One region of the Clostridium sp. CM038 genome, then DNA from elsewhere that is predicted to be linked to it. Evidence: a T-box and tRNA genes for the amino acid it is inferred to sense, from the RefSeq annotation. Region 1 holds a T-box; the other holds one or more tRNA genes.
The links. The T-box of region 1 lies ahead of ileS (isoleucine--tRNA ligase). A T-box ahead of a tRNA ligase gene usually reads a tRNA of that ligase, here a tRNA-Ile.
Positions count from the first base shown of each region.

Region 1 (16,759 bases):
AAATTTGCAACCGAAATTAAAAGCAGCGATGAACTAAATAAAGGTGTAAAGAAAGTTATTCAAAAAGGCATAACTGGTCAGAAGGTTATAACTTCAGCTGTTGTTTATGAAAATGGCAAAGAAGTATCTAGAAAATTAGTTAATGAAGAATTTAAAGCACAGCCCGTTAAGGAAATAATTGCATTAGGTACTACTAGTGTATATACACCATCCCGTGGAGGCGATATTAGTTATACTAGGAAACTGAAGGTTAGGGCAACAGCATATACTGCTGATTATAGTTGCACTGGTAAGAGTGCGGGCGACCCTGACTTTGGTATAACTAGCACAGGGGTGAGGGCGAAAAGAAACTCAGAGGGATATAGTACTATAGCCGTTGATCCTAGCGTTATTCCATTAGGAAGCAAGATTTACGTAGAAGGGTACGGATATGGTATTGCAGAAGATATAGGTGGAGCTATAAAGGGTAATCATATAGATTTGTATTACGACTCCAGTGATGAAATGTGGGGTTGGGGAGCACGAAATGTAAGTATTTATATTGTTAAATAGGAGCGCAAGCTCCTTTTTTTGTTTTATAGTTCACTATTAATAAGTAAAATGGTATTATAGATACAGCAATAAAAAGAAATACTAAGGGATGTTTTTATTTTTTATGATTATATAATAAGGAAAATGCCTTAGTTTATCATAGCAGGTCGATAACCACATAATAAGTGGTGCCCTGCGGTATGAAGAATTAGGAGGACAATATGATTAAAGAAGTGATAGTAGTTGAGGGAAGAGATGATATCACAGCAGTTAAAAGAGCGGTAGACGCTGAACTAATTTCTGTAGGAGGCTTTGGAATCAACGAAAAGGTAATTAGTAAAATAAGGGAAGCGCAAAAGCGAAAAGGGGTAATAGTATTTACAGACCCAGACTTTGCTGGAGAAAAAATAAGAAAGATTATTACCAAAAGAGTAGCAAATGTAAAACATGCGTACATATCTCAAAAGGAAGGTACTAAGGACGGAGATATAGGTGTTGAAAATGCATCACCTGAAACAATATTAAGGGCTCTCGAAACTGCAAAATTTGAAGTCCAAGAGAAAAGAGAAGAGTTTGACGTGCAAGATATGATATTTTTCAAGTTAACAGCAGATATTAGAGCTAAGGAAAGACGCCATGCGCTCGGAAACGAATTAGGTATAGGATACGGTAATTCGGCGCAATTTATAACTAGGTTAAACAATTATGGAATTATAAAAGAAGAATTTATAAATGCTGTACAAAAAATAAACAAGGAGATGAATTATGGCAGATTTGACGATTAGTGAGGTTAGTAAAAAATATGAATTTAGATTCAAAAAAGGTTTAGGCCAAAACTTTTTAATAGATGACTCTGTGCTAGACGATGTTGTAGAGGGGGCAGAAGTTAATGAAGAAGATTTTATAATCGAAATAGGACCAGGATTTGGTACATTAACTAGAGCACTTTTAAGGAGAGCTAAAAGAGTTTGTGCTATAGAGCTAGACGAAAAACTTTTACCGATTTTGCAAGATGAATTAAAAGAGTTCGATAATTTTGAGCTTATACATAATGATGCTTTAAAAGTGGATTTTAATGAACTAATTAAGGATGAAAAATCTGTAAAATTAGTTGCTAATTTACCATATTACTTAACAACACCAATAATTGTTAACTTACTTACTGGGGGTTATAATTTTAAATCTTTAACTATAATGATACAAAAGGAAGTTGCGCAGAGGATAGATTCAGAGCCAAATTGCAAAGCTTACGGAGCCTTTTCAATATTAGTTCAGTACTACTGTGACACGAAAATACTTCGGCTCGTGCCGCCTTCAGCATTTTTGCCGCAGCCTAAAGTAGAATCTATGGTTATAAGATTAGATAGATTAAAAGAGCCTAAAGTTAAGGTGAAGGATGAAGAATTATTCTTCTCTATAGTCAGAAAATCTTTTAATATGAGAAGGAAAATCTTATGGAATTCTGTTAAAGATATAGGAATTCCTAAAGAAGATTTACTAAAATGTTTTGAAAGAGCAAACATTGATCCTAAGAGGAGAGGCGAGACTTTATCACTGCAAGAGTTTGCAACGCTTTCGGATGAAATAGGACTTGTAAAATAAATTCCTATATAGTGTTCATTTTTTATAATATGGTTCATATATTATAATGAATAAGTTTTATATGGAGGTAAATGCAGGTGACACCTAAAAAAAATTATAGTAGGTACTTTATTATATTACAAGAAGATGAAAAAGGCTATTCATTAGAAGCTGACAAGATTCCATCTGGATATGCAAAGCTTGAGATGAAAAACAGTAAATGTAAGGTTTCATACTACGTGCAAAACCTAAGGAAGGAAAAACAACCTTATTACATGATTTTAATATGCGGCAAAAAAGATGTAAACAAAATTATAAAAGTTGGTAAATTGAACATAGACGATCACGGTAGGGTAGACATTTCCCATGAATATGATATGGACAATATAGCGGATACCGGCATTTCTGCTGAAAAAATTATTGGAGCTGCAATTGTAAAATTCTTAGATGTTAATGTGATTTCAATAATGAGTGGATTTTCAACAACAGATAAACCAAATGAGTGGAAAAACTATAAACTAGCGGATTGTAATAAGGATAAGAAGGAAACTAGAGCAGATGATATAAGTAATGAATTTGATGAATATGAACAAAGCATTGAATTAATTAAAGTGAAAAATGCTGACGTAGTCGAACATTTAGAAGCTCAGGAGAAGGTAGATGGAGCAGCGGACACAAAAGTAGACACAAAGAAAAGAGGCAATGCCGAAGATATTGGACCTCTAGACGCTCAAGATAAAGTAGCTGATGAAGTAGTCGAACATTTAGAGACTCATGAGAAGGTGGATGAAGCAGCGGATACAAAAGTAGACACAAAGAAAAGAGGTAATATCGAAGATCTTGGATCTTTAGAAGCTCAAGATAAAGTAGCTGATGAAGTAGTCGAACATTTAGAGACTCATGAGAAGGTGGATGAAGCAGCGGATACAAAAGTAGAAACAATGAAAAGAGGTAATACCGAAGATCTTGGACCTTTAGAAGCTCAAGATAAAGTCGATAAAGTAGACAAGGTAGATACTACGCAAAGAATTAATATTGAAGATGTTGAGATTTCAGATAAACTAAAGGGAAAAAATGAAGTTAAGAAACTTGAAGATGATTTTGATGTAAATAGAGATAAGGATAAAAAGCAACATAAAGAAGATAAAAAAGATGAGTGTAATTATAAGGAGAAAAATTCTTCAAAAGAGGAATATCCTAAAGGCGCTATGGGAGAATTCTTCAAGGCAGTAGCGCAAGATTTTGATGAAGTACCTGATTTTTCTAATGAAATTAAATGGTGCAAATGGTATAAGGTACCGGTTAGTAATTTAGAGAATATGTATGATTTGAGTGACTATAACAAATATACAATAGCATATTATCCTATGATTTCGTATTATCCGTATATTAGAAACTATAAATCTTTTATGTTAGGATATAAATGTGACTCAAGTGGGAAAATGAAATATATTGTTTATGGAATACCGGGAAGTAGAGCTAAAACTCATCAACCTTATGGAGGGAAAACTGGTTTTGTAAGTTGGATTTCAGATAAGGAGAATGATGAAATGGGATATTGGCTGATGTTTTATGATTTTAAAAATTCTACAATTGTTGTACCTTTAAAAAAATAATATATGTAGAATTAAATGTGTGGCTAAATAATTTAGTCGCACATTTAATTTTTTAATATTCTTTTAATGTATATCATATAGTATATTAACATTAATATGTGGAGGGGTACAGTGAAGGTTATACTTATAAACAGAAAAAAAGTTGGAATTATAGTAATAATCCTCGGACTGATGATCACGCTTTTGGGGATATCAAAACAATTTGATGACAAGCTAAAAGCTACTATTCTTGTGGAGAATGATATTAAATTACTTAATGATTATACAGCTATAGACGGAAAGGTAAGTTACAAATTGCCGGTTGGATGGACGACTAAAGAAAAAAAATTTTCTGGTGGTGAGATTATGTATCATAACGATTTTCAATCAAATGATGCAGTTATTCATGGCTTTGTAGAAGTTTGGAAAGGTAAACAGGACTTAAAAGCATTTTTAGATAGTAGCAAGGAGATATCACAGAAGCAAAATGCGATTAGAAATTATAAAATAGATGACACTATTATAAATGGGAAAAAGACATACTTAGTGAAATACTTAATTAATGTAAGCGATAATAATTGGTACAAGGCCTATGAATATTTTATTGATGATGGAAAAGAGTTTTATAGAATTTCTTTTTTTACAAGAAATGTTAATTTTAAAGAGACTTATGGAGCTATTTTTGAAAGTATAGTTGAGACTTTGAAAGTTCGATAGGATGGATTAGACATCTCTCCGAATGTCGTATGAAATTAATTAGAGTTGCTTAAAACTTTTTAAAGTATTATAATTTATTTAATGATATCTAAAAGACCGTCCATTACCATATTGTGAGTCATTAAGTCATCACCTGCGGAGCTGTTGCAGCACTGAAGGTGATGATTTAACGAGTCATGAGCTAAGAGGATCAATTATGATTCTCTTAGTATTTTATTGTGCTAAGCAGCTTAAATAAAGGGAATAAAAAGGAGATGAATTTTAAAATAACAAAAGAAACTTTGTGGAAATAATATTTGAGAGTTAGGATAACAATATATAATTGTTATTTCCTGCAGAGATTAGCTAGGGGGATAACAAATGATTAAAAATAAAAGCAAACTAATTATATTTTGTTTTATAATTATAACTTCATTTATATTTACTGGATGTAAAAGCTTTGATGTAATTAAAGTAAAGCTTGGAGTGAAAAATGTTGATTTTGATTATATTGAGCAGGGGAGAATTAAAAAAATAATAATACAAAGTACTAGAGATAAAAGCTTTAGATTTGTGGTTACGGATGAAATAGCTATAAAAGATTTACATAAAATTTTATCGTCAGCTAAGGAAGTTAATGAAAAATCAACACTAGAGGCTGATTATATTTTTGAAATGTATGAAGGTGTCGATAAAGTCCATAAATTTAGTTATATAGCGGGACTTGATAAAAAAGATGGAGCTAATTTATATAGTGCAGATAAAAGTTATATTGTATCTAAAAGGATTGACAATGATATCATAGAAAACTTTTGGAATATTAGAAAGCCTATAGATTTTGAAACTGTATATTATGATTCGATTTTGAAGGTATTAGATAAGTATATAAAGGATGATGATAAAAGCAAAAAAATATTTGTCGATATAAGTGAAGATAATGAAGTGGCTAAATTTATATTATCAACTGATTTAGAATCATTTAAAAGTAAGCTATTAAATGATTTTAATGCACTATTGGTAAAAGATAAAAATACAGGATATGATGAGTTAGTAAGTGTTAAAACGGAAGGATACAAATCCACTATATACAAATCTTCTGTGACGATTAAGAATAAAGCGAATGAGAAGGAAAAGAAATATTACGTAGTAGCGAAATATGATAAAGGATGGAATATTGAAATTTTTGAAGATGAAAAACCTAAAGGATTTTAATAATATTGCAAAAAATAATAAAAAACTGTATTTAAAAATAAATGCAGTTTTTATTATTAAACTTAATTAGAGAAAATTTATCATTGTATCGTTAAGCATATTAGTAGGAGCATCAATATTTAAATCAATAGTATCTCCTATTTTTGAATTTTTAGGTAAGCGGGAAACACTTACGTTTATACTAGTTCCATTTAAAAAATTTATAAAAGCATCAGTATTGCTCATATCTATTATTTTACCAAACATTATAAAACCATCCTTTCATAATATATAAACTATATTTATTATAGTTTTAGCAAAGAACACTATTATATTCATGAAAGTGATAATGTTTTTATGTATAATATGAACAAATGGACTTGCGTGCGAGAGAGTATGATTTATATTATCCATAAACTAAGAAACACCTATCACAAAGTGATAGGTGTTTTTTCTATAATTAATTTATATTATAGATTAGATTTTGAATTATAATCTAGTAACGTTTGAAGCTTGAGGGCCTCTAGCGCCAGTAGTTATTTCGAATTGAACTTGTTGTCCTTCTTCTAAAGATTTATATCCGTCTCCTTGAATAGCTGAAAAATGTACGAATACATCCTCTTCTCCTTCTACGGATAAGAAACCAAACCCTTTTTCTGAATTAAACCATTTAACTGTACCTGTTTTCATATAACTTTCCTCCTGAATAAAAAAATTTGTAACATTTGTAACATAACTATTATGATACTACACTTTGGTGAATTTTTAAATAGTTTTTTGAAAATAATAATATTATCTATGTATTTATACTATTTTTTTACTAAAATGTATCTAAACACAACTTATATTATAATATCATAGCTATTTATAAAAATATATTCACCTACAACACTTTATTATTTATAATAGGTTTTAATCTAAATTGTATATATAGTTTGGCTTTTAATATGTTTTTTATACTATTTTATTTTTAAAGTTTTTATCAGGATGATATTATCAAAATTGAGCGGGTAGGTTAACTAATTATGTTAATAAGGCGATAACTATAAAAAATCAAAGGATATCGAGGTAACTAAAAATTAATTGGCTGTATTATATGATAGAAGTTAATTTAGAAATTGATATAAATTTTTTACTAGAGTATAATAAGCAAAGTAAAAGATACTGTGTTCGGAGGGGTCAAAATATGCTACATGTTGTCAAAAGAGATGGACGAGAGGTTCAATTCAATTCAATTAAAATTACAAATGCCATAAAGGGAGCGATGGATGAAATCGCTTTTAATTTAAAAGAAAGTGAAGTTATAGAGCTAACTCAAAAGGTCATAGAAAAAATTGAGGATTTGCAGAAACAGCAACTAACTGTTGAAGAAATACAGAATATTGTTGAAGGTACGCTTTTAGAAAATGGTCATAAGGTTATTGGAGTAGCTTTTTCTAATTACAGACGTGAACGTAACAAGATTAGAGAAATAAAATCAGACCTTATGAAAGCTATAGAAAAAATAGGAGTAGAGACAGATAGAGATAATGCTAATGTTGGTAATAACTTTAGTTCTAAGTTACTTAGAATTGCTAGCGAATCAAACAAATGGCATAATTTATCTATGATGCCTAAGCATTTATCAAAAGCACATGAAAATGGTGACGTATATTACCATGATCTAGATAGCTATAATTTAACTGTAAATTGTTTGCATATACCAACAAGAGAAGTATTAGAAAGAGGGTTTAATACAGGATACGGATATATAAGAAAAGCAAAAAGGATAGAGTCTGCAGCAGAACTTTCATGCATTTTACTTCAATCAACGCAGAATGATATGTTTGGAGGTCAATCACATCCCGATTTTGACAATGACATGGCGGCATTCATAGAATATACAAGGCAAGAAATTAGACAAGAAATTAGAGAACTTGGTGTAGATGAGCACAAAATTTGCGAATTTGCGGAACGTAAATTAAGAAGAGCTGTAGAACAATCTATGCAGGGCATAGTATATAACCTAAACACAATGCATAGCAGAGCTGGATCACAAGTGCCTTTTAGTTCGATGAATATTGGAGTGCCGGAATCTAAAGACGCAGCACTCGTATGTGAAATATTTTTAATTGAATACGAAAAAGGACTTGGAAAAGGGGAACAACCTGTATTTCCAAACATAATTTTTAGGGTTAAAAAAGGGGTCAATAGAGAAAAGACTGACCCATATCACTACTTATATAAGCTTGCTTGTCGCGTTGCTAGTAGGAGAATGAATCCTACCTTTATGAACTTGGATGCTGATTTTAATAAATTCTACTATGATCAAGGGATTACTCCGGCTACCATGGGATGCCGTACTTATATTTGCTCTAATGCAAATGGAGAGGCAGGAACAAAAGGGAGAGGAAATATTGCTCCAGTAACTTTAAATCTTCCTAGACTTGGTATATTAGCGAAGGGAGAGGTAGATAAGTTTTACAAATTACTTGATAGTAAGTTAGAACTTTCTAGAGAAGCACTTATGCATAGATATGATGTTTTAAAAAAATTAAGAGTTAAGGATCTACCTTTTGTAGCAGGGCAAGGTCTTATGGTAGGTAGTGAAGGGTTATTACCTGAGGATTCCATAGAACCTATTTTAAAAAATGGATCATGGGGTATTGGTTTTATAGGGCTTGCAGAAACGGTAGCGTCGCTAACTGGAAAACATCATGGAGAATGTGCAGACTCCAGAAAATTAGGGGTTGAAATAATATCTTATATAAGGAATTATACTGACAAGCTGATAGATGAAACTAAGCTTAATTGGAGTGCTTATGCTACGCCGGCTGAAGGATTAAGTGGTAGATTTATACTTCAAGACAAGGCTGTATTTGGTGAAATACCAGGGGTTACTGATAAAGAATATTATACAAATAGTTATCATATTCCAGTAGGGTATCCAATATCAATTAAGGAAAAAATAGATATCGAGGCGCCTTATCATAAATTATGTAATGGTGGACATATTAGTTATATAGAACTTGACGATTATCCAACAGAAGAAATTATAATGGACATATTAGATTATGCATATAAGCAAACGAACATTAGTTATATGGGCATAAATTTCCATATAAGATATTGTAAAGACTGTGGAACATATCTCCAAAGTGGAGCACATAAATGTAGCAAATGTGGAAGTAGTAATATACAAGGGATTTCAAGAGTAACAGGTTACTTAAGTTTGGATGAGAGATTTGGTAACGGGAAGACAGCAGAGAGAGCAGATAGAATATCTCATACTGCGGGTCATGTATCTACATATTAAAAATTGACTAAGTACGATGAAAATGATGGGCAATTGTATTAAACAATTGCCCATCATTTTCATATGATTATTTTATAAAAGGTGGTGGATTGAATGAAACTTCAAATAGGCGGATTTCTAGATAATTCATTAGTTAATGGAGATGGACTTAGGTCTGTAATTTTTGTGTCTGGATGCATGCATAACTGTAAAAGTTGCCAAAATGAATTTATGCAAGATTTTAATTATGGGGATTCTATTTCAATAGATGATATTGCACAAAAAATAGAGAATAATATGCCTATAATAAAAGGGGTTACCTTTTCAGGAGGAGAACCTTTTGAGAGTGCGATAGCTTTAACGAAACTATCAGAGAAATTAAAGGGCCAGGGATTAAATATTTGGTGTTATAGTGGATACACTTTCGAAGAACTAATGCATAGCGGAGATAGTGACAAACTAGGGCTATTAAGTTGTATTGATGTACTTATTGATGGCAAATTTGATAAAGAATTAAAGGAAGGCGCTAGTAAGTATACTGGATCATCTAATCAGAGAATCATTGATGTTAAAAAAAGTATTTTAGAAAATCAAATTGTATAATGGAATAAGCGAATATAAAATTCATTATTAATATTTTGATCCAATGTGAAATAAAAAAGGAAAGCCCACCACTTATTTAAAAATGGTAGGCTTTTCTTCTAAATATAGTTTAATATTTTGACAGACATGGATTCTTTTATTTCATCGTTAACCACTAAAGTATTACTATCTATCTTTGAGGCGTTTTTCATATGCATAAGATATGTTTCTACTCCCTCTAATGGAAGAGATAGTTGTGAAGTTTTATAGTGCATAGGTATAACTATTTTGGGGTTTATTTTTTTAGTAACTTCCGACGCTTCCTTGCCATCAATTGTATAATTACCCCCTACTGGGATAAACAATATATCTACATCTCCAAGGGAGGATATATCATCATTTGAAAGAGTGTGGCCTAGATCTCCTAAATGACATAAGGAATACCCATCCATTCTAAAGGTGAATATTATGTTATCGCCCCGTTTTGCACCTTTATTTTTGTCGTGATAAGAAGGGGTACCTTTTATAGATATATCATGTAAAGTGGAAATACCAATTTTATCTATGATTTTATAATTGCCAGTTAGCTCTTTGATATAATTATGATCAAAATGTTGATGACTTATAGTTACAATATCTGGACTACCTTTATAAATATCATACCCTAAAGTATTGTCAAATGGATCTGTTAAAAGCTTCACACCTTTTGAATCTTCCAAAAGAAAGCATGAATGACCTAACCAAGTTATTTTCATGTAAATTCTCCTTTTGTTAAATGGTTTCTCTTTGTTATGGTATGTGACTCCCACTTATAGAAGTGGGAGTCTTTCCTTCTGAAATGCCTTTAAAATTAATATATTGTGTAGTAAAAGAACATTTTATACGGTCATTTCATGACTCACAATATATAATTTTGATTTTTATTAAATATCTAATAAATTCTTTTTATAGTTAGAATAATAATGTCTAAGCTCTTCCATTTGTGCATCTAATTGTATTTGTAATGATGAAAGTTCTTCATAGTTTTCAAGTTTAGAGGCTTCTTTTATTTTAGTAAATAGGCTTTTCTTAGAATAAGTATCCTTCATAAGAGAATGTCTAAGGTCATTAATTTTTTGCCAATTTGCTAAATCTAAATCTAAAGCTTTTTCAGCAGTGTGAATCATTTCAGATTTTCGAATCTCTTCTGCATAATTATTTAATAACCTATTATTTATTTCAGTAACCCATCTACTGGTTATTGCCATTTTAAAGCTATTTATTATGCTAGTAGTAAATACATTGGAAGTCGTAAGAACCTTAAGCTTTTCAGGATATTCTTCTAATGTACGAACATTTTCATAAACAGTTTTTGGTGCTTTTCCAAAATATTTTGCGCGCTCTTCTTCTGTATAGAATTCGAATACATCTTCTTCACTTCTGTAAGCTCTATCTTTTTCTAAATAATCGCTGTCGTCTCCTGGTGCTTTAGATAATTCTTTCAAAAGGTCATCTTCAGATTTATTGTTTTCGATGGCATATACAATCCCATCGAGCATTGTCATATATAGGGTAGATAAAGCTAAATAGGCATTAGTATGTGGACATGGAGATCTAAGCTCAAATCTTGTAGCAAGTGGATTATCAAGGTCTCTTATTAAGGCTAAAAGTATAGATCTGTTTCTCGATGGAATATCTACACTGTGACCAAGTGAAGTTACTATGCAAATAGGAGCTTCAAAACCAACTTTTAATCTTCTTAAAGAATCATTTGTTGAAGAAACAAATGGATTTATTACTTCATAATTTTTAAGTACGCCCATCACGGAAGCATAACCTAAAGTGCTTAAAAAATGTTTTTTATTTGAATTGAATAAGTTAACTCTCTTTCCATTTTTTAATCTTACAGCGACCCCAACATGAATATGTTCACCGCTTCCAGCCACATCATGTACAGGTTTTGCTAAAAAATTAACATCTAGACCGTTAAGTCTGAAGGTTTCCTTTACTAAATTTCTGATAAATAGCTCATTATCTGCACATTGTAGAGCATTTGAAAACTTCCAATCTATTTCAAGTTGTTCCATAATATGTGTTAGAGTACCAGCTTCACCTATTTGAGCTTTTACCCCACCAACTTCTTTATGGCCCATTTCAGGTTCGAAACCATACTCTTCCATTAAAAGAAGTGTTTGCTCGAGAGCTGTTCGAACATTTCCTTTAGTTTTACTCCAATATTGCTCTTTTAGTACTTGCGAAGTAGATAGTTCTTCTATATCGGCCTTATCATTAGGTGTTTTTACCCAAAATTCTAACTCAGTAGCAGAAGTGAGCATTAGCTCATCAATATCTTTATATTCAAAATTAAAAGAAGTTAAAGATGATGGATTTTCTTTGAATAAATTAAGAAGGGTTGTTTTAAAACATTCAACGGATCTTTTTAAGATTGATCTTGAATCTACTGGGAGATTATCATGTAATAATATACATGGAATTTTTAATGTACCTATAGGTAATGTTGTTTCAGGGTCAATGTTTTCATAATTGTAGTCGACGTACCAATTACAGTCAAAATCTGCTAGCATGTCTAATTTAGCATTGTTTAGAGTTGCAATACCTGGCAATACTACAGATGAACCATCAGTTTGAATAGCACCGTCCGCGAAGCCACTAATATCATTTAAGAATATTTTCATTGGAATTCTCTCGTCAGTGTCATTACCTGATAAGTCAATACCAACTAGTGAGACGAATTTCACCTCAGGGTGAGCAAGTAAAGTTTCTTTAATTTCTTTTTCAGAATGCTTTTCTTTAGGAATTACATAAATTAATTTTTTCAAAATAATATTCCTCCTTTAAAGTATATAAATTGCTTAAAAGCCACTAAAGTGACTTGATTAACCTTTTTAGAAATAGAATCATGATCTTAGCAGAATACTTGAATTGCCTGTAACAAGGCTACCACATATAGAAGTAGAGAGCTTTTCTTAGAAATACAACAAAATTTTATTTGTAAATAAAATGATTTTATTATGAAAATGCAAGTATGTCAATAAGAAAACATCACAAAACACAATAAATTATAAATCAATGGCGCTGATTTGCAAGTTATTACAAATGAAAAATCATTTATAAATTCAAATCATAACAAAGTTTATTTTTAACTAGTATTATATCACATACATCTATGAAAAGGTGATATTTAAATAATCAAGGTGTTATTGAAGGTTTGTAGAATAGTATTACCAAAATATCAAGATATAGGATTTATAACACAAATTTTAAATTTTAGATATAGACCTCTTTTTTTTCATGGTAAATACAAGAGAATTTAAAAAGAAATTGACAATGAAAATTCATTATAATATAATGATAAGAAGTTCATAGTAATTATTGATTATGGCTAATAAAAAGCTTTGATTAGGAAAAGTATTTAAGCAAGTAACTTACAGAGAATGGGGCAGGTTGAGAACCCATAGTGAAGGTTTAGAGAAAATCACCTAGGAGCTGAGAGCTGAATGTTTAGTAAGCTTATCCGTATTTCTGCGTTAAAGAATAAGGTATTATTGTACTTGAATTTATATGTATTATATAGGTGGTATAACGAATTTAACTTCGTCCTATTTAGGGTGGGGTTTTTTTATATTTAAAAATATTGTAGTACCACAGGTGATGATTTAACGATATTTCAGAAGGAAAGTTCCCCACATACAAATAGTAATTATTAAATAAAATAGGGAAAGGAGTTTTATTATGTATAAGAAAAATGATGCTTCAAAAAGTTTTATGGATATAGAAAAAGATGTGCTTAAGCTTTGGAAAGAAAAAGATATTATTCAAAAGAATTTTGATTTAAATGAGGAAGGAGAGTCCTTTACTTTTTATGATGGTCCACCAACGGCTAATGGAAAACCACATATCGGGCATGTTTTAACAAGAGTTATGAAGGATTTAATTCCAAGATATAAGGTAATGAAGGGATACAATGTTCTTAGAAAAGCTGGGTGGGATACCCACGGATTACCGGTAGAACTTGAAATAGAAAAAAAACTTGGAATTAATGGTAAGCCTGGAATAGAAACTTATGGTGTGGAAAAGTTTGTGAAAGAATGTAAGGACAGTGTTTTTAATTATGTAAATATGTGGGAAGAAATGTCGGATAGGGTAGGATACTGGGTAGATATGGAGAAGCCATATGTAACTTATCACAATGATTATATTGAATCGGTTTGGTGGGCATTAAAGCAAATGTGGGATAAGGATCTATTATACAAAGGTCATAAAGTAATGCCTTATTGTCCAAGATGTGGAACATCTTTATCATCTCATGAAGTGGCTCAAGGATATAAAGATGTAAAAGAAATGTCAGCATATGTGAAATTTAAAGTGAAGGGTGAAGAAAAATTTATACTTGTTTGGACTACAACTCCTTGGACACTTCCAAGTAATGTAGCACTTGCAGTAAACAAAAAATATGATTATGTTGAGGTAATCCAAGAAGGTGAGACTTTAATACTTTCGAGAGATTTATTAAGTAAACTCGTGGGAGAGTATGAGGTAGTACGTGAATTTAAAGGAGAAGCTCTAATAGGCCTTGAATATGAGCAAATGTTTAATTTCTATACTCCAAAAGAAAAAGCTTTCTATGTAGTACACGGAGATTTCGTAACACTCTCAGATGGTACAGGGATAGTCCATATTGCTCCGGCTTATGGTGAAGATGATAATTTGCTTGGTAAAAAATATGATTTACCACTTATTAATTTAGTTGATGTAGAAGGAAAATTTGTAGATTGCGTTGCTCCATGGAAGGGCATTTTTGTTAAAGAGGCTGATGCTAAAATATTAGAATACTTAAAAGAAAACAATATTTTATATAAAGCAGAGAAATTTGAACACTCATACCCACACTGTTGGAGATGTGATACACCACTTTTATATTATCCAAGAGAAAGTTGGTTTGTAAGAATGTCTTCAGTAAGGGACAAACTTATAGATAATAATAATAAAATTAATTGGATGCCAGATAACGTGCGAACAGGTAGAATGGGTAAATTCCTTGAAGGCGTTATAGATTGGAGTATAAGTAGATCTAGATATTGGGGGACTCCACTTCCAATTTGGGAATGTGAATGCGGTCATCGCGAACTTATTGGAAGTATAGCAGAACTTAATGAAAAGGGAATAGATGTGCCAGGAGGAATAGAGCTTCATAAACCATTTATAGATAAGGTAAATTTAAAATGTCCAAAATGTAGCAAATCTATGACTAGAGTAGAAGAAGTTATAGATTGTTGGTTTGACTCAGGATCAATGCCATTTGCGCAACATCACTATCCATTTGAAAATAAAGAAATATTTGAAGCTAATTTCCCAGCTCAATTTATTTCAGAAGCAGTAGATCAAACAAGAGGATGGTTCTATACGTTACTTGCGGTATCTACAGCTGTATTTGATACAAACCCATTTGAAAACTGTATTGTACTAGGGCATGTATTAGATAAAAACGGAATTAAAATGTCTAAGCATAAAGGGAATGTGCTAAGTCCATTTACAGTGCTAGAAAATCAAGGAGCAGATGCTCTAAGATGGTACTTTTATACTGCTAGTGCGCCATGGTTACCTTCAAGATTTTATGAAGGCGCGGTAATTGAAGCACAAAGGAAGTTCATAGGAACTCTTTGGAATGTATATTCATTCTATATTCTATATGCTGAAATAGATAATTTTGACCCAACTAAATATGATAGCTTTGAATCTGAGAATATTATGGACAAATGGATGATGTCAAAATTAAACACATTAGTTAAGAATATAGATGACCATTTGACAAATTATAGAATAACTCAAGGTGCTCTTGAACTCGAAGGTTTTGTAGATGAACTTTCTAATTGGTATGTAAGGCGCAATAGAGCAAGATACTGGGTAGAGTCACTTACAGATGATAAGATAGGCGCTTATATGACATTATATAGAGTTATCACAACTTTTGCCAAAATATCTGCTCCATTTATACCGTTTATAACAGAAGAGTTATATCAAAACTTAGTAGTTGCATTTGACAAAAGTGCACCAGAAAGTATTCACTTATGTGCATGGCCTGAATATAGAGAGGATCAAGTGGATAAAGTATTAGAAGAAGAAATGGATATGGCTTATAAGACTGTTAAATTAGGAAGAAGTGCACGAAATGCTGCTAATATAAAGAATAGACAGCCGCTTTCTAAAATGCTAGTTAGTTCTAAATCTCTTCCGGAATATTATGGAGATATAGTAAAAGAAGAACTTAATATTAAAGAAGTAGAGCTAGGAGCTGATATTTCTAAATATGTTAAATTTGAAATTAAACCAAATTTACCTGTGCTAGGTAAGCCATATGGTAAGCTAATACCAGGAATTAAGAAAGCAATAGGAGCTATGAACCAAATGGAGCTTGCTCAAACTATAAATAACGGGAGCATAGTTACTATAAATGTAGCGGGAACAGAAATAGAACTCAATAGCGAGAAATTACTTGTTACAATGCAAGGGCTTGAAGGCTATGCATTTGCTGGGGAAGGTGAAATGGGAGTAGTCTTAATGACTAACATCACCGAAGAACTTAAAGAAGAAGGAAACGTACGTGAGATCTTAAGCAAGATTCAAAACATGAGAAAAGAAAGTGGTTTTGAAGTTGCTGATAAGATTAGAATTTACGTATCTGGAAATGAAATGCTTCAAAATGTAATTTCGAGATTTGAGGAACAAATCAAACGGGATACTTTATCTGTAGAAGTTGTATATAATGGTGAAAGAGAATATACGACGGTTAAGATAAATGGTGAAGATTTAAAACTAGATTTAGAAAAATTGTAATTAATGATTTAGAAAGTATGTGATATTAAGCACATACTTTCTTTTTTAGTAATAATAATGTGCGGGTACACTTTATGAGATATATTTATAAATATCATTGTAAACTTGATTTAATGGGAACACTATAACTATACTAATAGTAGCAAGTTCATATATAACTTGAAATGACAGGCTTTTATCAGTATAATGATAAGATAAGAAAATAGTAGGAGTTGAGAAATATGGCTGCGTCAATAAAAGATGTTGCAAGAGAAGCGGGAGTTTCTATTGCCACAGTATCCAGAGTTTTAAATGATATAGATGTGGTAAATGAAGACACTAAGAAAAAAGTAAATGATGCTATAAAAAAATTGTCGTATAGGCCTAATATAGTTGCAAGAAGCTTAAAAACTCAAAAATCTAGTACTATAGGGATAATTATACCGGATATATCAAATCAATTTTATCCTGAAATTGTTAGAGGCTGTGAGGATGT
Region 1 covers NZ_CM143651.1:65,495-82,253, forward strand. The annotation lists gene ACWJKS_RS00290 (3D domain-containing protein) at 1-552, shown strand, start outside; gene rnmV (ribonuclease M5) at 753-1,316, shown strand; gene rsmA (16S rRNA (adenine(1518)-N(6)/adenine(1519)-N(6))-dimethyltransferase RsmA) at 1,297-2,133, shown strand; gene ACWJKS_RS00305 (DUF7922 domain-containing protein) at 2,211-3,728, shown strand; gene ACWJKS_RS00310 (hypothetical protein) at 3,840-4,424, shown strand; gene ACWJKS_RS00315 (hypothetical protein) at 4,785-5,615, shown strand; gene ACWJKS_RS00320 (hypothetical protein) at 5,682-5,861, opposite strand; gene ACWJKS_RS00325 (cold-shock protein) at 6,084-6,284, opposite strand; gene nrdD (anaerobic ribonucleoside-triphosphate reductase) at 6,781-8,889, shown strand; gene nrdG (anaerobic ribonucleoside-triphosphate reductase activating protein) at 8,983-9,471, shown strand; gene ACWJKS_RS00340 (MBL fold metallo-hydrolase) at 9,570-10,205, opposite strand; gene ACWJKS_RS00345 (type I glutamate--ammonia ligase) at 10,374-12,272, opposite strand; T-box leader at 12,837-13,055, shown strand; gene ileS (isoleucine--tRNA ligase) at 13,183-16,284, shown strand; gene ACWJKS_RS00355 (LacI family DNA-binding transcriptional regulator) at 16,506-16,759, shown strand, end outside.

Region 2 (16,759 bases), 160 kb from region 1:
GGAAGAACTGCAACTGGAGTTAAGTCTTTAACTTTAAGACAAGGCGATATTGTAGTGTCTATGAATATAGTTAAGCCTGAAGAAGAACTTTTAGTTATAAGTGAAAATGGATTTGGAAAGAGAACCTTGGTTTCAGAATACTCACTCCAACGTAGAGGTGGTAAGGGCGTAATAACTTATAAGGTGTCAGATAAAACAGGAAAACTTGTAGGGGCTAGAATAGTAAAAGATGGAGACGAAATGATACTTATAAACAGTAATGGTGTTGTTATAAGATTAAATGTAGATGGAATATCAACTACAAGTAGGAATACCATGGGAGTTACTTTAATGAGGAATGGAGAAGGAGATAATATAGTTGCTATAGCTAAAATAAATTGTAGTGATGAAATTAATACAGATGAGAATTCTTTGCAAGAAGAAACAAATTCTGTACAAGAAAAAGCTGACTCTGTTCAAGAGAACATTAAAGAAACTTCTGATAATGAGGAACATGAATTAGAAACAACTAGTGAAGTAAATGATAAAATAGAATATTAAAATATTAAAGTACTTATTTGGAGTTATTTCAAATAAGTACTTTTTTTAATCTGTGGTTATGTATTATAACTAACCTAGTGTATCTCAAGCAGTAAATCAGAGAAAAACAAAGATATATATATAAGGATTAGTATAATCTATGTAGGAATAGAACTATTGTAAATACAGTAATAAATAGATTTGATACAATATTCCTTGTCGTTACGAATTAGTAACAATAGCAGTTTAATTTTAAAGATCAAATAATTTTCTAAACTCAAAATAATATTTGAAAAAATAGAAAAATATATTGACAATTTTAAAATTAAATAGTAAAATAGTAGAAGTCGTCACATGATGACAAAATAAATTGGTCTTTGAAAATTAAACAGAGAAATAGGTAAAGATAGCGAAATAATATTTCGTTAAACCAGTTAATTACTTTAGTATAAAGTAAAATTTAGTCGTAAGATTAAAAGTATGTAATGAGCTTGCGTAACAACTTAACAGTTGTCGCAGATTAATCATTTCAACTAAAAAAGTGTAAACTTTTAAATTGAGAGTTTGATCCTGGCTCAGGACGAACGCTGGCGGCGTGCCTAACACATGCAAGTCGAGCGATGAAACCTTTCGGGGTGGATTAGCGGCGGACGGGTGAGTAACACGTGGGTAACCTGCCTCAAAGAGGGGAATAGCCTCCCGAAAGGGAGATTAATACCGCATAATATGTTTTGGTCGCATGATCGAAACATCAAAGGATTTTTCTTCGGAAAATTCCACTTTGAGATGGACCCGCGGCGCATTAGCTAGTTGGTGAGGTAACGGCTCACCAAGGCGACGATGCGTAGCCGACCTGAGAGGGTGATCGGCCACATTGGAACTGAGACACGGTCCAGACTCCTACGGGAGGCAGCAGTGGGGAATATTGCGCAATGGGGGAAACCCTGACGCAGCAACGCCGCGTGAATGATGAAGGCCTTCGGGTTGTAAAGTTCTGTCTTCTGGGACGATAATGACGGTACCAGAGGAGGAAGCCACGGCTAACTACGTGCCAGCAGCCGCGGTAATACGTAGGTGGCAAGCGTTGTCCGGATTTACTGGGCGTAAAGGATGCGTAGGCGGACATTTAAGTCAGATGTGAAATACCCGAGCTTAACTTGGGTGCTGCATTTGAAACTGGGTGTCTAGAGTGCAGGAGAGGTAAGTGGAATTCCTAGTGTAGCGGTGAAATGCGTAGAGATTAGGAAGAACACCAGTGGCGAAGGCGACTTACTGGACTGTAACTGACGCTGAGGCATGAAAGCGTGGGGAGCAAACAGGATTAGATACCCTGGTAGTCCACGCCGTAAACGATGAATACTAGGTGTCGGGGGTCGAACCTCGGTGCCGCCGTTAACACATTAAGTATTCCGCCTGGGGAGTACGATCGCAAGATTAAAACTCAAAGGAATTGACGGGGGCCCGCACAAGCAGCGGAGCATGTGGTTTAATTCGAAGCAACGCGAAGAACCTTACCTAGACTTGACATCCCCTGCATAACCCAGAGATGGGCGAAGTCCTTCGGGACAGGGTGACAGGTGGTGCATGGTTGTCGTCAGCTCGTGTCGTGAGATGTTGGGTTAAGTCCCGCAACGAGCGCAACCCTTATCATTAGTTGCTACCATTAAGTTGAGCACTCTAGTGAGACTGCCCGGGTTAACCGGGAGGAAGGTGGGGATGACGTCAAATCATCATGCCCCTTATGTCTAGGGCTACACACGTGCTACAATGGTGAGTACAAAGAGATGCAAGACCGCAAGGTGGAGCCAAACTCAAAAACTCATCCCAGTTCGGATTGTAGGCTGCAACTCGCCTACATGAAGCCGGAGTTGCTAGTAATCGCGAATCAGCATGTCGCGGTGAATACGTTCCCGGGCCTTGTACACACCGCCCGTCACACCATGAGAGTTGGTAACACCCGAAGTCCGTGAGGTAACCGTAAGGAGCCAGCGGCCGAAGGTGGGATTGATGATTGGGGTGAAGTCGTAACAAGGTAGCCGTAGGAGAACCTGCGGCTGGATCACCTCCTTTCTAGGGAGTAGATGTATTGACTTCGGTCGATGCAATAGAAGAATATTAATTTGTTCTTCAAAAATATCTATTGTAATTAATCGTACCTAGTTCTCTGTTTAATTTTGAGAGACTAATTTTATCTAACTCTTAGGAGTTAGATAATGAATAGTTTTTCTTAAAATGTTCTTTGAAAATTGCACAGTGAAAAAAGTTGTTTTAAAAAAATTAAAACTACGCAAGTAGTTTATAAATTAATTTAATACAATTTCGCAAAATTAATATAACCGTCTATGTAAATAGACAGAATCAAGGTCAAGCTACAAAGGGCGCATGGCGAATGCCTTGGCACTAGGAGCCGAAGAAGGACGCGTTAAGCTGCGATAAGCTTTGGGTAGGCGCAAATAGCCTGTGATCCAAAGATTTCCGAATGGGGGAACCCACATAGTAACAACTATGTACTGCATACTGAATAAATAGGTATGCAGAGGTAGACCCGGGGAACTGAAACATCTAAGTACCCGGAGGAAGAGAAAGAAACATCGATTTCCTAAGTAGCGGCGAGCGAAAGGGAAAGAGCCCAAACCCAGGTCTTTGATCTGGGGGTTGAGGATAGATCATAAATACTGCAATTCCTTAATTGAAGATAGCTGGAAAGCTGCTCCGCAGAAGGTAATAGGCCTGTAAATGAAAAGGAAAAACAGTCAGATCTAATCCAGAGTACCACGAGACACGTGAAACCTTGTGGGAAGCTGGGAGGACCACCTCCCAAGGCTAAATACTACCTAGTGACCGATAGTGAAGAAGTACCGTGAGGGAAAGGTGAAAAGAACCCCGGAAGGGGAGTGAAATAGAACCTGAAACCGTGTGCCTACAACCGGTCGAAGCACTTTATATGTGTGACGGCGTGCTTTTTGTAGAACGAGCCAACGAGTTACGATATGTAGCAAGGTTAAGTACTTAAGGTACGGAGCCGAAGGGAAACCAAGTCTGAATAGGGCGCATAGTTGCATGTCGTAGACCCGAAACCGGGTGACCTATCCATGGCCAGGATGAAGCGGAAGTAAAATTCCGTGGAGGTCCGAACCACGTTGGTGTTGAAAAACCATGGGATGAGCTGTGGATAGCGGAGAAATTCCAATCGAACTCGGAGATAGCTGGTTCTCCTCGAAATAGCTTTAGGGCTAGCGTCGATTAATTGAGTAATGGAGGTAGAGCACTGAATGGGCTAGGGGCTGACAACAGTTACTGAACCCTATCAAACTCCGAATGCCATATACTTTTATTTCGGCAGTCAGACTGCGAATGATAAGATCCGTAGTCAAAAGGGAAACAGCCCAGACCATCAGCTAAGGTCCCAAAGTGTAAGTTAAGTGGAAAAGGATGTGGGATTTCTAAGACAACTAGGATGTTGGCTCAGAAGCAGCCACTCATTTAAAGAGTGCGTAATAGCTCACTAGTCAAGAGATCCTGCGCCGAAGATGTCCGGGGCTAAAACTTACCACCGAAGCTATGGGTGTACACAATTGTGTACGCGGTAGAGGAGCTTTCTGTACTGGCTGAAGTCATACCGTAAGGAGTGGTGGACGGTACAGAAGTGAGAATGTTGGCATGAGTAGCGAGAGTTAAGTGAGAATCTTAACGGTCGAAAACCTAAGGTTTCCTGAGGAAGGCTCGTCCTCTCAGGGTTAGTCGGGACCTAAGCCGAGGCCGAAAGGCGTAGGTGATGGACAATCGGTTGATATTCCGATACCACCAATGGACGTTATTAGAAATGGGATGACGCAGGAGGATAAGATGTGCACACTATTGGATGTGTGTCTAAGCATTTAGGCGGAGCAGACAGGCAAATCCGTTTGCTCTTAACGCTGAGATGTGATGGGGAAGGGAATTTATTCCTGAAGTATCTGATTCCACGCTGCCAAGAAAAGTCTCTATCGAGGATATTGGTGCCCGTACCGCAAACCGACACAGGTAGGTGAGGAGAGAATCCTAAGACCATCGGAAGAATTGTTGTTAAGGAACTCGGCAAATTGACCCCGTAACTTCGGGAGAAGGGGTGCCTACGTAAGTAGGTCGCAGAGAATAGGCCCAAGCAACTGTTTAGCAAAAACACAGGTCTCTGCTAAAGCGAAAGCTGATGTATAGGGGCTGACGCCTGCCCGGTGCTGGAAGGTTAAGGGGATTACTTAGCGCAAGCGAAGGTATGAACTTAAGCCCCAGTAAACGGCGGCCGTAACTATAACGGTCCTAAGGTAGCGAAATTCCTTGTCGGGTAAGTTCCGACCCGCACGAATGGCGTAATGATTTGGGCACTGTCTCAACAACACATCCGGCGAAATTGTAGTGCAAGTGAAGATGCTTGCTACCCGCGATTGGACGGAAAGACCCCGTAGAGCTTTACTGTAGCTTAGCATTGAATTTCGGTATTGTCTGTACAGGATAGGTGGGAGACTGAGAAACATGGGCGTCAGCCTGTGTGGAGTCATCCTTGGGATACCACCCTGACAGTACTGAGGTTCTAACTGGAGGCCATGAATCTGGTCACAGGACATTGTTAGGTGGGCAGTTTGACTGGGGCGGTCGCCTCCAAAAAAGTAACGGAGGCGCCCAAAGGTTCCCTCAGCGCGGTTGGAAATCGCGCGAAGAGTGCAAAGGCAGAAGGGAGCCTGACTGCGACACTTACAAGTGGAGCAGGGACGAAAGTCGGGCTTAGTGATCCGGTGGTACCTCGTGGGAGGGCCATCGCTCAACGGATAAAAGCTACCTCGGGGATAACAGGCTGATCTCCCCCAAGAGTCCACATCGACGGGGAGGTTTGGCACCTCGATGTCGGCTCGTCGCATCCTGGGGCTGAAGTAGGTCCCAAGGGTTGGGCTGTTCGCCCATTAAAGCGGCACGCGAGCTGGGTTCAGAACGTCGTGAGACAGTTCGGTCCCTATCCGTCGCGGGCGTAGGAAATTTGAAGGGAGCTGTCCTTAGTACGAGAGGACCGGGATGGACAAACCTCTGGTGCACCAGTTGTCACGCCAGTGGCATCGCTGGGTAGCTATGTTTGGAAGGGATAAACGCTGAAAGCATCTAAGCGTGAAGCCCACCCTGAGATGAGATTTCCCATAACTCGCACGTAAGTGCGGTGTTAGTAAGACTCCTGGAAGACCACCAGGTTGATAGGTTAGAGGTGTAAGCATGGTAACATGTTCAGCTGACTAATACTAATAAGTCGAGGGCTTGACCTAAATATATAATTAAAAGTAATGCGATATACTTCTTTCGCAGAAATTATTTCTTTCGTAAGAAAGAAACTAAGCTTCTGACAAAGGAAGAAGATTAATTCACTGTGCAATTTTGAGAGAATATCTCATAAAGTATATTGACAAGTTAACAATAGCTTGGTATACTTTAATTGTAAGGTTAATGCCTTATAAATCTGGTGATTATGGCATGAAGGTAACACCCGTTCCCATACCGAACACGAAGGTTAAGCTTCAATGCGCCGATGGTACTGCAGGGGTGACCTTGTGGAAGAGTAGGTTGTCGCCAGGTCAATACATGGATCTTTAGCTCAGCTGGTTAGAGCTACCGGCTCATAACCGGTCGGTCCGGGGTTCGAGTCCCTGAAGGTCCACCATATGTGGGGATATAGCTCAGCTGGGAGAGCACCTGCCTTGCACGCAGGGGGTCAAGGGTTCGATTCCCTTTATCTCCACCAAAAAACAGTCCAAATATGGGCTGTTTTTTATTTCGTTAAAAATTAGTCCTTAACGACATTTCAAAAGGAAATGATTTAATTATAGATTTATTAGGTAAGATGTATTACAATATAAAAGCAATAATATGAAATATGAAAGGAACTTTATGATGTCACTATATAGAGTAAAGCAGTTTTACAGGTCAATGGTTTCGAAGATTAATGATGAAGATTTAGAGTTTCTTAAAATGCATTTAGAAACTTATGAATTACAATTATTAAACCAATTACCTACTTATGAGCAAAAACACTGTATAAATGTAGCTAGGGATGTAAAATTAACTTGTAATCAAAGAAAGTTAGAATCAAATGATTTGATAAAGGTTGCATTGCTTCATGATATAGGTAAAATATATAATAGTATGAATCCAATAGATAAAGCTATAATGGTTATAATTCACAAGGTGACAAATGGAAAAATTAGAACATATAAGAAAAATAAAAATGTTAATATTTATTATAATCATGGAGATATAGGATATAGTTTATTAAGGAAGTATGGTTACAACGATAGAATTTTATTTTTAGTGAAAAATCATCATAATAATAATATAACAGGTGATATAGAATTAGATTTATTAAAAGAATGTGATGATAGAAATTAAGAAACTAATATATAGTTTCTTTTTTTGATTTATCACAGTAAAAGTATATATTAGATAAATATACTTATAAAAAAGGATGCTTTTAATTTAAAATCATTTATATGTTATAAAGTATTTCTAATAATACATAAAGAGTGATAGAATATAATTAAATACAAATATTGGGAGGAAAGAATGGATTCAAAGGAAAGAAGAGGATATATTAAAAACAAATTATTTAAAGACAATATTACATGTAAAGGTAACTTTTTAGCAGAGAAACTAGGGGTTACAAGACAAGTTATAGTAAAAGATATTGCAATTATAAGGGCAGAAGGTGTAAATATAATTGCGACTTCAGAAGGTTATTTAATACCTAAAGAAGAAAGTAATTATGTAAGGCGGGTAATTGCAGTTTCACACACAAGAGACGATATATATAATGAGCTTGAATGCATTGTAAAATTTGGGGGTATAGTAGAGGATGTAACAGTAGAACACTCTTTATACGGTGAAATAAGAGCAATGCTCATGATAAAGACAATTATGGATATTGAGAAATTCACAAGAAAGTTTAAAGAATTTAGTGCCAAGCCATTATCCTCGTTAACTAAAGGAATACACTTACATACTATAAAAGCGGATAATGAAGAGATTATAGAGTGTATTATAAAAGAATTAAAAAATAAGAATTACTTAATTTGTGAGTAATTTAATTATTAAAGGAGAAAGTATTATGGAAAATGTTGCACTTTTAAAATGTACGGAATATGATGTCGATTTAGTAGAAAAAGAGTTGCGAGAGGGATTTGAATTATTGGGTGGACACCAATTTTTGAAACAATTAATACCAAAAAACAGTAAAGTACTTTTAAAGCCTAATATGTTAAGTGTTGAGAGTAAAGGATCGCCAGTAGTAACTCATTATGCTGTTTTTGAAGCAGTAATTAGAGTTATTAGGGAATATTCTAGTTACATTAGCTTTGGTGATTCGCCTGGCTTCGGAGATTCAAGAAAAGCAGCAGAAAAATCTGGTCTTATGGAGGTTGCTGATAAATACGGAGTTACTTTTGAGGATTTTAAAGAGTCAGTACATATTAAATTAGATAATTCTATTTTATGTAAATCTTGGAATATCTCTAAAGCTGCTTATGAGGCAGACGTTGTTATATCACTGCCAAAACTTAAAACACATGCTATGGCCTATTATACAGGAGCTGTAAAAAATCAATTTGGTTGTATACCAGGAACGCAAAAAGCAACTTGGCATACAAGAATGCCTGATGCAAATAATTTTTGCAAGATGCTTTTGGATTTGAATACGGCCGTTGGGACTAATTTTGCTATTTTAGACGGTATAATTGCTATGGAAGGTAATGGACCTAAAAGTGGACAGCCATATAAAATGAATACTTTAATTATGGGACAGAGCTTAACAGCTGTGGATTCCACTGCCGTTAGACTTATAGGTTACGATGATCCTTTGGATACACCTGTTTTAAAAGAAGCATATGATAGCAAATGGGGAGTAGTACTTTCAAAGGATATAAACATACTTGGTGAAGACTTAGAATCTATGAAAGCAAAAGATTTTAAACTATGTAGGAAGGGAGGTAACTTTTATTTTATAAACCCAGGGGTAACTAATTTTCTAAGAGAAATGATAGCACCAAACCCAACCCTAATTAAAGAAAAATGCATAGGGTGTGGAAGGTGTGCTGAGGTATGTCCAGAGAAGCCTGCGGCGATTGAGATGGTACTAAAAGGAGACATATTAAATCCTAAATGGAATATGCATGAATGTATTAGATGTTTTTGTTGTCAGGAATTATGCCCAGTTGGTGCAATTGAAACAAAATATTCAAAGTTAGCTAAATTACTAAAATTAGATAAGAGGTGATTTTTTACGAAAAGAAAAAAGACCGTAGCTATCATTATAGCAATAATAGTAATACTTTTAGCTTTCTTAGGTAACATAATTAATTTTGCTATAAACATACAGTGGTTTAAGGAAGTAGGATATTTATCAGTATATTTTACTAAATTAACATCAATTATAAAGTTAATAATACCAGTATTTATGGTGAGTTATATTGCAATATGGATGTATTATAAAACATTTAAAAGTAGTATTTTAAGATGGAAAAAGGTTGTTGAAGTGAATAAAAATAAAGAAAGATTAAAACGCAAAATTATTATATTTATAAATATTATAATCTCTTTTATAGTTTCGATTACATTTGCTTCTAACTATTGGTATACAATACTTCAGTTCGCGAATGCTACAAGTTTTAATACTGTAGACCCATTATTTAAAAAAGATATTTCATTTTTTATATTCAAACTTCCATTAATTGAATCACTATATCGAATGTTCATAACTTTGCTAGTAGTATTAGTAATTATTACTATAGTAATATACATCACATTAACTGCAAAGGATCATATATTACATTCCAATAAAGGAAATATATTTTCTAAATTTAAAAACTTTAAGAGTGGAATAACTAAATTTGCAGGAAGGCAGCTTTCCATAGTGTCTTCACTAATATTGATGCTAGTAGCTCTTGGATACTTAGTAAAAGCTTGGAATCTAGTATACTCGCCAAGAGGAATAGTATTTGGAGCAGGATATACAGATATACATGTAACCTTAAGGTTTTACCAAACAATAGCGGTGGTATCTTTAATTGCAGCCATAATTACATTTATAAGTATACTAAAATATAAAACAAAGCCTGTGATTATATCTGTTGTTGTGGTTGTTGCATTAATTTTTGGGGAACATATAACAGCAAATCTAGTTCAAAAGTTTCAAGTTCAATCGAATGAAAAAACTTTAGAAAAACCATATATTCAATATAATATAGACAATACGAGAAAAGCTTTTAATTTACATACCATAGGAGAAGTTCCATTTGAAATAAAAAATGATTTAACGAAAGAGGATATTAATTTTAATAAAGATACTATTGATAATATAAAAATAAACTCTTTTAAACCAGCATTAGAATTTTATAATCAATTTCAATATATGAGGTTTTATTATGGATTTAATGATTTAGATATTGATAGATATAATATAAATGGGAAATACAATCAAGTATTTATTGCACCAAGAGAAATTGAGTTAGAGTCATTAAAAGACAATTCAAATACTTGGCAAAATAGACATCTAGTTTATACTCATGGATACGGTGTGGCTATGAGTAAGGTAAACTCTGTAACAAGTGAAGGTCAGCCGGATTTTGTGATTAATAATATACCTTTAGAAAATAAAACAAGTATAAAAACAGATAATCCTAGAATATATTTTGGTGAAAGTACCAATGATTATAGTATAGTCAATACAAAAATTGGAGAGTTAGATTATCCTAAGGGTGGAGAAAACCAAATTAATAACTATGATGGAAAGGCTGGAATAAAGATGAGCGTCGCAAATAGAATTTTATTTGCAATAAATAAAAAAAGTACTCAGTTTTTATTATCCAACGATATAACTTCTAATAGTAAAATATTAATTGATAGAAATATAGTTCAAAGAGTAAAAAAAATTGCTCCATTTTTAACATATGATAGTGATCCATACATTGTAATTAACGAAGGAAGATTATACTGGATTATAGATGCATATACAACCTCCGATAGATATCCGTTTTCACAGCCACAAAATGGTGTGAATTATATGAGGAATTCAATTAAAGTTGTCATTGACGCAGTAGATGGAATACCTGAATTTTATATAGTTGATAAAAAGGATCCTATAGCAAATAATTATTCAAAGATATTTACAAAACTATTTAAGGATTCAGAGACAGTTCCTAGTGGTATAAAAGAACATCTTAGATATCCAGAAGTCTTATTTAATTTACAATGTAATGTACTTGGTAAATACCACATAACTGATCCTGGAGTATTTTATAACGGAGATGATGTGTGGTCTATAGCAACTAACAAAGAGAAGGTTGAGGGTAAAAATGAAAAAAACAAAGCTTCTTATGTAATAATGAAACTACCGAATGAAAGCACAGAAGAAATGATCTTACTTGAATACTTCAACACTAAAGGGCGAGATAACATGGTATCGTTATTGGCAGCAAGGATGGATGGGGACAATTATGGGAAAATGGTTTTATATAAATTCCCACCGAAGCAAACAGTATATAGCCCTGTACTATTTAAACAAAAGATGAATCAGGACACTATAATATCAAAAGAATTATCACTTTGGAATACACAAGGTTCACAAGTCCAATTTGGAGAAACATTAATTATACCAATTAAAAATTCTTTGATTTATGTAGAGCCTATGTATTTGAGAGCTAAAGGCGAGAAAAGCATACCAGAGATGAAAAAGGTTATAGTGTCTTATGGTGATAAAATAGTTTTAGCTGATAATATAGAGTTAGCGCTTGAACAAATATTTGATTATACAGACAAAAATAATATATCCCAAACTAAAGAAAAATCAAATTTAGATGAAAAATCATTGGAAAATATAAAAATTGCTAAAGAAATTTATAACAAGGCGTTGGAAGCTCAAAAAAATGGTAAGTGGGCTGAATATGGGATATTTATAAAACAATTAGGTGATACATTAAATAAAATAAGTGAGTAAAATATATTTAAATATAGTTAACATAATCAATCATATTAAAACCTCCTCAGTTTTAAATAGGATTATGTTACATTGTATTATCATGGAATGTTATCTTAGGACATATATTGTTGTATGTCCTTACTTTTATAGTATAATTTGTTTTGCGTTATGTAAAAATATATAGAGTGAGATAAATATTGTATAAAACAAAGGAATTTGAAATAAAATGTCGAATAAGTTTATATATATAAGAGTGTAAGGGGTATGGGGGTTATGTTATGAAATATACAAATAATAATTTGTATAAGGCTGGTAAAAATTCATTGTGTATAGGTACAGATTCTTTAAATATTAATAATTTACCTAAAGTAATAATAAAAAATATTTCAGATGCTCTTATAAACGGAGAAAAAATAATATTTTTTACAGATGATATATTCTATAAAAATATTGAAAAAAACTTTGATGGTGATGAAGACTTCATAAGGCATAATATAAATGAAGGTATCTTTAAAATAAAAACGTATAATATTGATACTTTTGATTATGACTATAGAGAGTTTTTAGATATTATTTTTGTTGTTAGACAAAAATTGAGAATAGTATGGGATTTTAAAAATGTAATTAGAAGAGTTGGAAAAGTAGATGTTTTAATTAAATGTGTTCAAAAAATAATAGAGTGTTCAAAAGATAATATTTCTAATATGGTATACATTAACAACAATGTATATAACTTCAATGAATTGCATAGATTTAGCAATTTATTTCAAACATTAATTATTATAGATAGAAATAAAGAAATGGAATTTAAAAATAAGGGTGAAATAGAAAAAGCAATTTGGATGCTTCAGTCTAATTCACAACTAAAATATCAGAATAAAAATTTAGTTTTATTTAATGATATTTTTTCAGATATACCCCAAAATACAGATGAAAATGAATTCAGAGAAATCGTAATGAATAAAATTAAGACTGTATGTGATGTAGATTTTTGTATTTTACATAGTTCAGTTAAAGATCAAAAAAATGCGATAGAATTGGGTAATTATTATGGGATCACTAAAAAACATAAATACTATTTGATTAAGGATATAAAAACGATCCATTATATTAATAACTTCAATGAAATGGTATTAAATAGTAATGGAGATTCATTATTAAATTTAAGTGAAATAGAGGACTCAGAATTAGTAGAAAAATTCAAGTTATTAGGCATAGTAAGCTATATGGCTATTAATGTAGAATATTATGATAGTTCTAAGGGTGTAATATGTATAGGAAGATATAAAAATAATAGAGAGCTATCTAAAAATAACATAGAACATTTAAAATCAATATGTAAAACTGCATTTTATTTAATACAGGATCAAAAAAGATTTTCTGATATGCGAAATAGACTAATACAAAACGAAAAACTGAGAGCTATGGGAGAAATGGCTGCGGGAATAACTCATGATATAAATAATATACTTACACCAATTGTAGGCTCTGTTCAACTTTTAAAGGATAAAACTAAGGAAAAAGAAAATTTGAAGTTGATTAGCATTATAGAAATATGTGCGTATGATGGAATCAATATTACTAATAAGGTTAAAAAATTAACCCAAAAATGTAATGGAAAAGATAATGATTTTGAAATTTTTAGTGTAGATAATGTAATTTCAGATGCAATAGATTTAACTAAAAGTAAATGGCTAACAGGAAGTAGTTTTAAAGGAATAAAAATAAGCATAATTAAATCATTAAAATCTAATGAGGAGATGCAAGGAAATATAACAGAAATAAGAGAGGTATTTATAAATATAATAGTAAATGCTATAGATGCTATGCCAAAAGGTGGTAAAATAGAATTCATTACTAAAAATAAAGCTAATATGGCTATTATAGAAATAAGAGATAGTGGAATGGGAATGAAAAAAGAGATTCAAAAAAGAATATTTGAACCGTTTTTTACAACAAAAGGTAATGATGGTTCAGGGCTTGGATTAAGTATCTCTTATAATATAATACTTTCACATAAAGGGAGCATGGAAATTGAAAGCAAACAAAATGTAGGAACTTCTTTTATTATTAAATTACCCCTATGTGAAAAAATAACTAAAAGTGATGACGTAGGATTAAGGGATGTAATTGATTTTGAAGGCAACATTCTTGTTATCGATGATCAGGAGCAAATAAGAAATGTTGTTGCTAGTATGATAAAATCAATTGTTAAATGTAAAACAAAGGCTTGTGGATGTGAAAATTTAGACTCAGAGTTACAAAGGAGAAAATATGATATAATTGTATGTGATTTTACCATGCCGAGTATTAATGGGTTTCAAGTTGCTGAAAAAGTTAAAAAAATAAACAATCAGACATATTTTTGCTTAATGACAGGTTGGGTGGGATCTTTTGAAGGTCAAGATATGAATAATGTTGATTTCATTTTAAATAAACCTATAAATAAAGAAAGTTTAAAAAAAATGCTTTCTTGTTATAGTATAAGAGATTGAATATCCATCAAATGACAATTACGTCTAAAATACGGGCGAAAAGAAGAATGGATGACTGTTCTTCTTTTTTAGTGAAATTAGGAAAAAATTTAACATATTGAGTCACATGTTTAAAAAAGGATATAATAATAATGTAAATTAAAACAGTTTTGTTTTATTCTGGAGGGTTACGATGGACTATGATGTACTTATTTTGGGCGGAGGAATAATTGGATGTGCAGTTGCTTATGAGATCTCAAAATATAATCTTAATATAGCTGTTATTGAAAAAGACTATGATATAGCGGATGATGTAGCATTAATAAACACTGCTATGATATATAATGGTATTGAAAGTGAAGATGTTTTAACTGCAAAGCTTGAACGTATGGGTAATAAAATGATGGATACTATAAGTGCTAAATTTAATGTTCCCTTTAAAAGGTGCGGTTCCTTAATAATTGCTCAAACTGATGAAGAGGTTGAAATAATCAAAAAAATATATAATAGAGCAATAGAGCGAGGCACGAAGGACGTATTTATTTTAGACCCAGAATACATATATGAAATGGAACAAAACTTAAATATAGATGTTAAAAAAGCGTTATATTCTAAAAATACGGGGGTAATTTGTCCATTTGATTTAGCATTATCTTATGGCGAAGTGGCATTTGATAATGGTGTAAAATTTAAATTAGAAGAAGAAGTAATAGATATTCAAGAAATATCAAAAGGATTTAGAGTTGTTACTAATAAAAATAAATTCACTTGCAAAATGGTAATAAATACAACACCTTCAGAAAATTACAGTATAGTAAATGAAAAAAAACTTCATGTAAATAATAATGAAGGAATATCAAAGTATATACTTTTAGACAATGATAAAAAAGCAAGATTTTCGCATGCATTATTTATGATTAATGTTAAAGGGGAAAGTATGTATACAATTCCAACTATGGAGGGCGATACTGTAGCTGCTTTTGATACAAAAAAGAATGTCAGTTATGATGAAATAGTAAATAGGGTATCCAAGATAACAAATGGTCTAGACGATATGGATGTTAAAATGTTTTTAGAATGGCCCTTTTTCGAAGAGCCTATGATAATTGATGATAGCGGTATAGATGATGGACTTATTCAGATTAAAGGAAAGCACTACGGTCAAGTTACTATGACACCTGCTATAGCAAGCATTGTATGTGAGAGTGTAGTGAGCAAGATGGAATGCAAGCTCAAAAAAGATTTCAATGATAAAAGGCGTGAGTACTATAAGTTTAGAGAATTGTGTGACGAGGAAAGAAAAAGTATTATTAAGATAGATAAAAAATATGGTAATATAATATGCGGATGTGAAAAAGTAACTGAAGGTGAAATAGTGGATGCTATAAGGAGACCTTTAGGTGCACGGACGGTAGAAGGAGTTAAAAGAAGAACCGGTGCTGCATTTGGAAATTGTCAAGGATCACATTGTTTAAACAAGATTGTTTCTATTTTAGCAAGAGAAACCAATAAGAAAATGACAGAGATAGTTAAGGACTCAAAAAATTCTAATATTGTGTTATATAGAATAAAAGAATTTGATAGTATGTAGGAGATGATTTTATTTGAGCGAAAAAACTGATTGCAAATTTAATGAAACTAAAGCAATATTAACAACTTTAGTTAGAATAAAAGGATCTAAATTACGAAATGTAGTTCCAGTAAAAAGTAGTAAACCTATTAGTAAGAAGTTATGGATCGAATGCTCAAAAGCATTAAGCAGGATACATGTAGGTCCTCCTATAAAAATAGGGGATATAGTATGTAAAAACGTACTTAATACTGGAGTTGATATTATTTGCACAAAAAATATTGAAAGAAATACTTAATTAAAATTTTACAAGAATAAATAATTAATAATATTTAAGGAGGAATAGTCATGTTAGATTTGAAAAGAATAAGAAATAATCCAGAAGAAATAAAAAAATTAATGAAAAATAGAGGGGAAAATTTTGATTTATCAGTAATTGATGAAGTGGTATCTCTTGATAAAGCAAGAAGGGATATATTAGTTGAGGTTGAAGAATTAAAAAATAATAGGAACACTCAATCTGCGCTTATACCAAAGCTTAAGAAAAGTGGAGAAAATGTAGAAGAAATTATGTCCCAAATGAAAAAACTTTCAGATGAAATTAAAAATTTTGATATTGAGCTATATGAAGTAAATGAAAAAATTAAAAATATTATGTTAAGTATCCCAAACATACCGAGTGTAAATGTGCCAGAAGGGGATACCGAGGAAGATAATGTTGAAGTGAAAAAATGGGGAGAGCCTAAACATTTCAGCTATGCAGCTAAAGCGCATTGGGATTTGGGAACAGACAATGATATTTTAGATTTTGAAAGAGGCGCAAAGATTACGGGTTCAAGATTTACAGTGTATAAAGGCCTCGGAGCAAGGCTTGAAAGAGCACTAATAAGTTATTTTTTAGATCTTCATGTGGATAACAATGGGTATACAGAAATACTGCCTCCATATATGGTTAATAGACAAAGTATGATCGGTACGGGTCAATTACCTAAGTTTGAAGAAGATGCTTTTAAAGTGGCTAATACAGACTATTTCTTAATACCGACAGCAGAGGTACCTGTTACAAATATTTATAGAGATGAGATATTAAGTGGTCAAGATCTTCCTATAAAGCATGTTGCGTATAGTGCTTGTTTTAGACAAGAAGCAGGTTCAGCAGGAAGGGATAGTAGAGGACTTATAAGGCAACATCAATTTAATAAAGTAGAACTT
Region 2 covers NZ_CM143651.1:4,033,091-4,049,849, forward strand. The annotation lists gene gyrA (DNA gyrase subunit A) at 1-540, shown strand, start outside; rRNA gene ACWJKS_RS18700 (16S ribosomal RNA) at 1,072-2,589, shown strand; rRNA gene ACWJKS_RS18705 (23S ribosomal RNA) at 2,882-5,807, shown strand; rRNA gene rrf (5S ribosomal RNA) at 5,998-6,114, shown strand; tRNA gene ACWJKS_RS18715 (tRNA-Ile) at 6,123-6,199, shown strand; tRNA gene ACWJKS_RS18720 (tRNA-Ala) at 6,205-6,280, shown strand; gene ACWJKS_RS18725 (HDIG domain-containing metalloprotein) at 6,427-6,924, shown strand; gene ACWJKS_RS18730 (transcription repressor NadR) at 7,099-7,614, shown strand; gene ACWJKS_RS18735 (DUF362 domain-containing protein) at 7,640-8,803, shown strand; partial or broken gene ACWJKS_RS18740 (UPF0182 family protein) at 8,813-11,521, shown strand; gene ACWJKS_RS18745 (ATP-binding protein) at 11,782-13,998, shown strand; gene ACWJKS_RS18750 (NAD(P)/FAD-dependent oxidoreductase) at 14,171-15,568, shown strand; partial or broken gene ACWJKS_RS18755 (DUF1667 domain-containing protein) at 15,609-15,845, shown strand; gene serS (serine--tRNA ligase) at 15,896-16,759, shown strand, end outside.
Region 2: it has a tRNA-Ile gene. The T-box ahead of ileS (isoleucine--tRNA ligase) is inferred to sense a tRNA for this amino acid. The anticodon was not compared.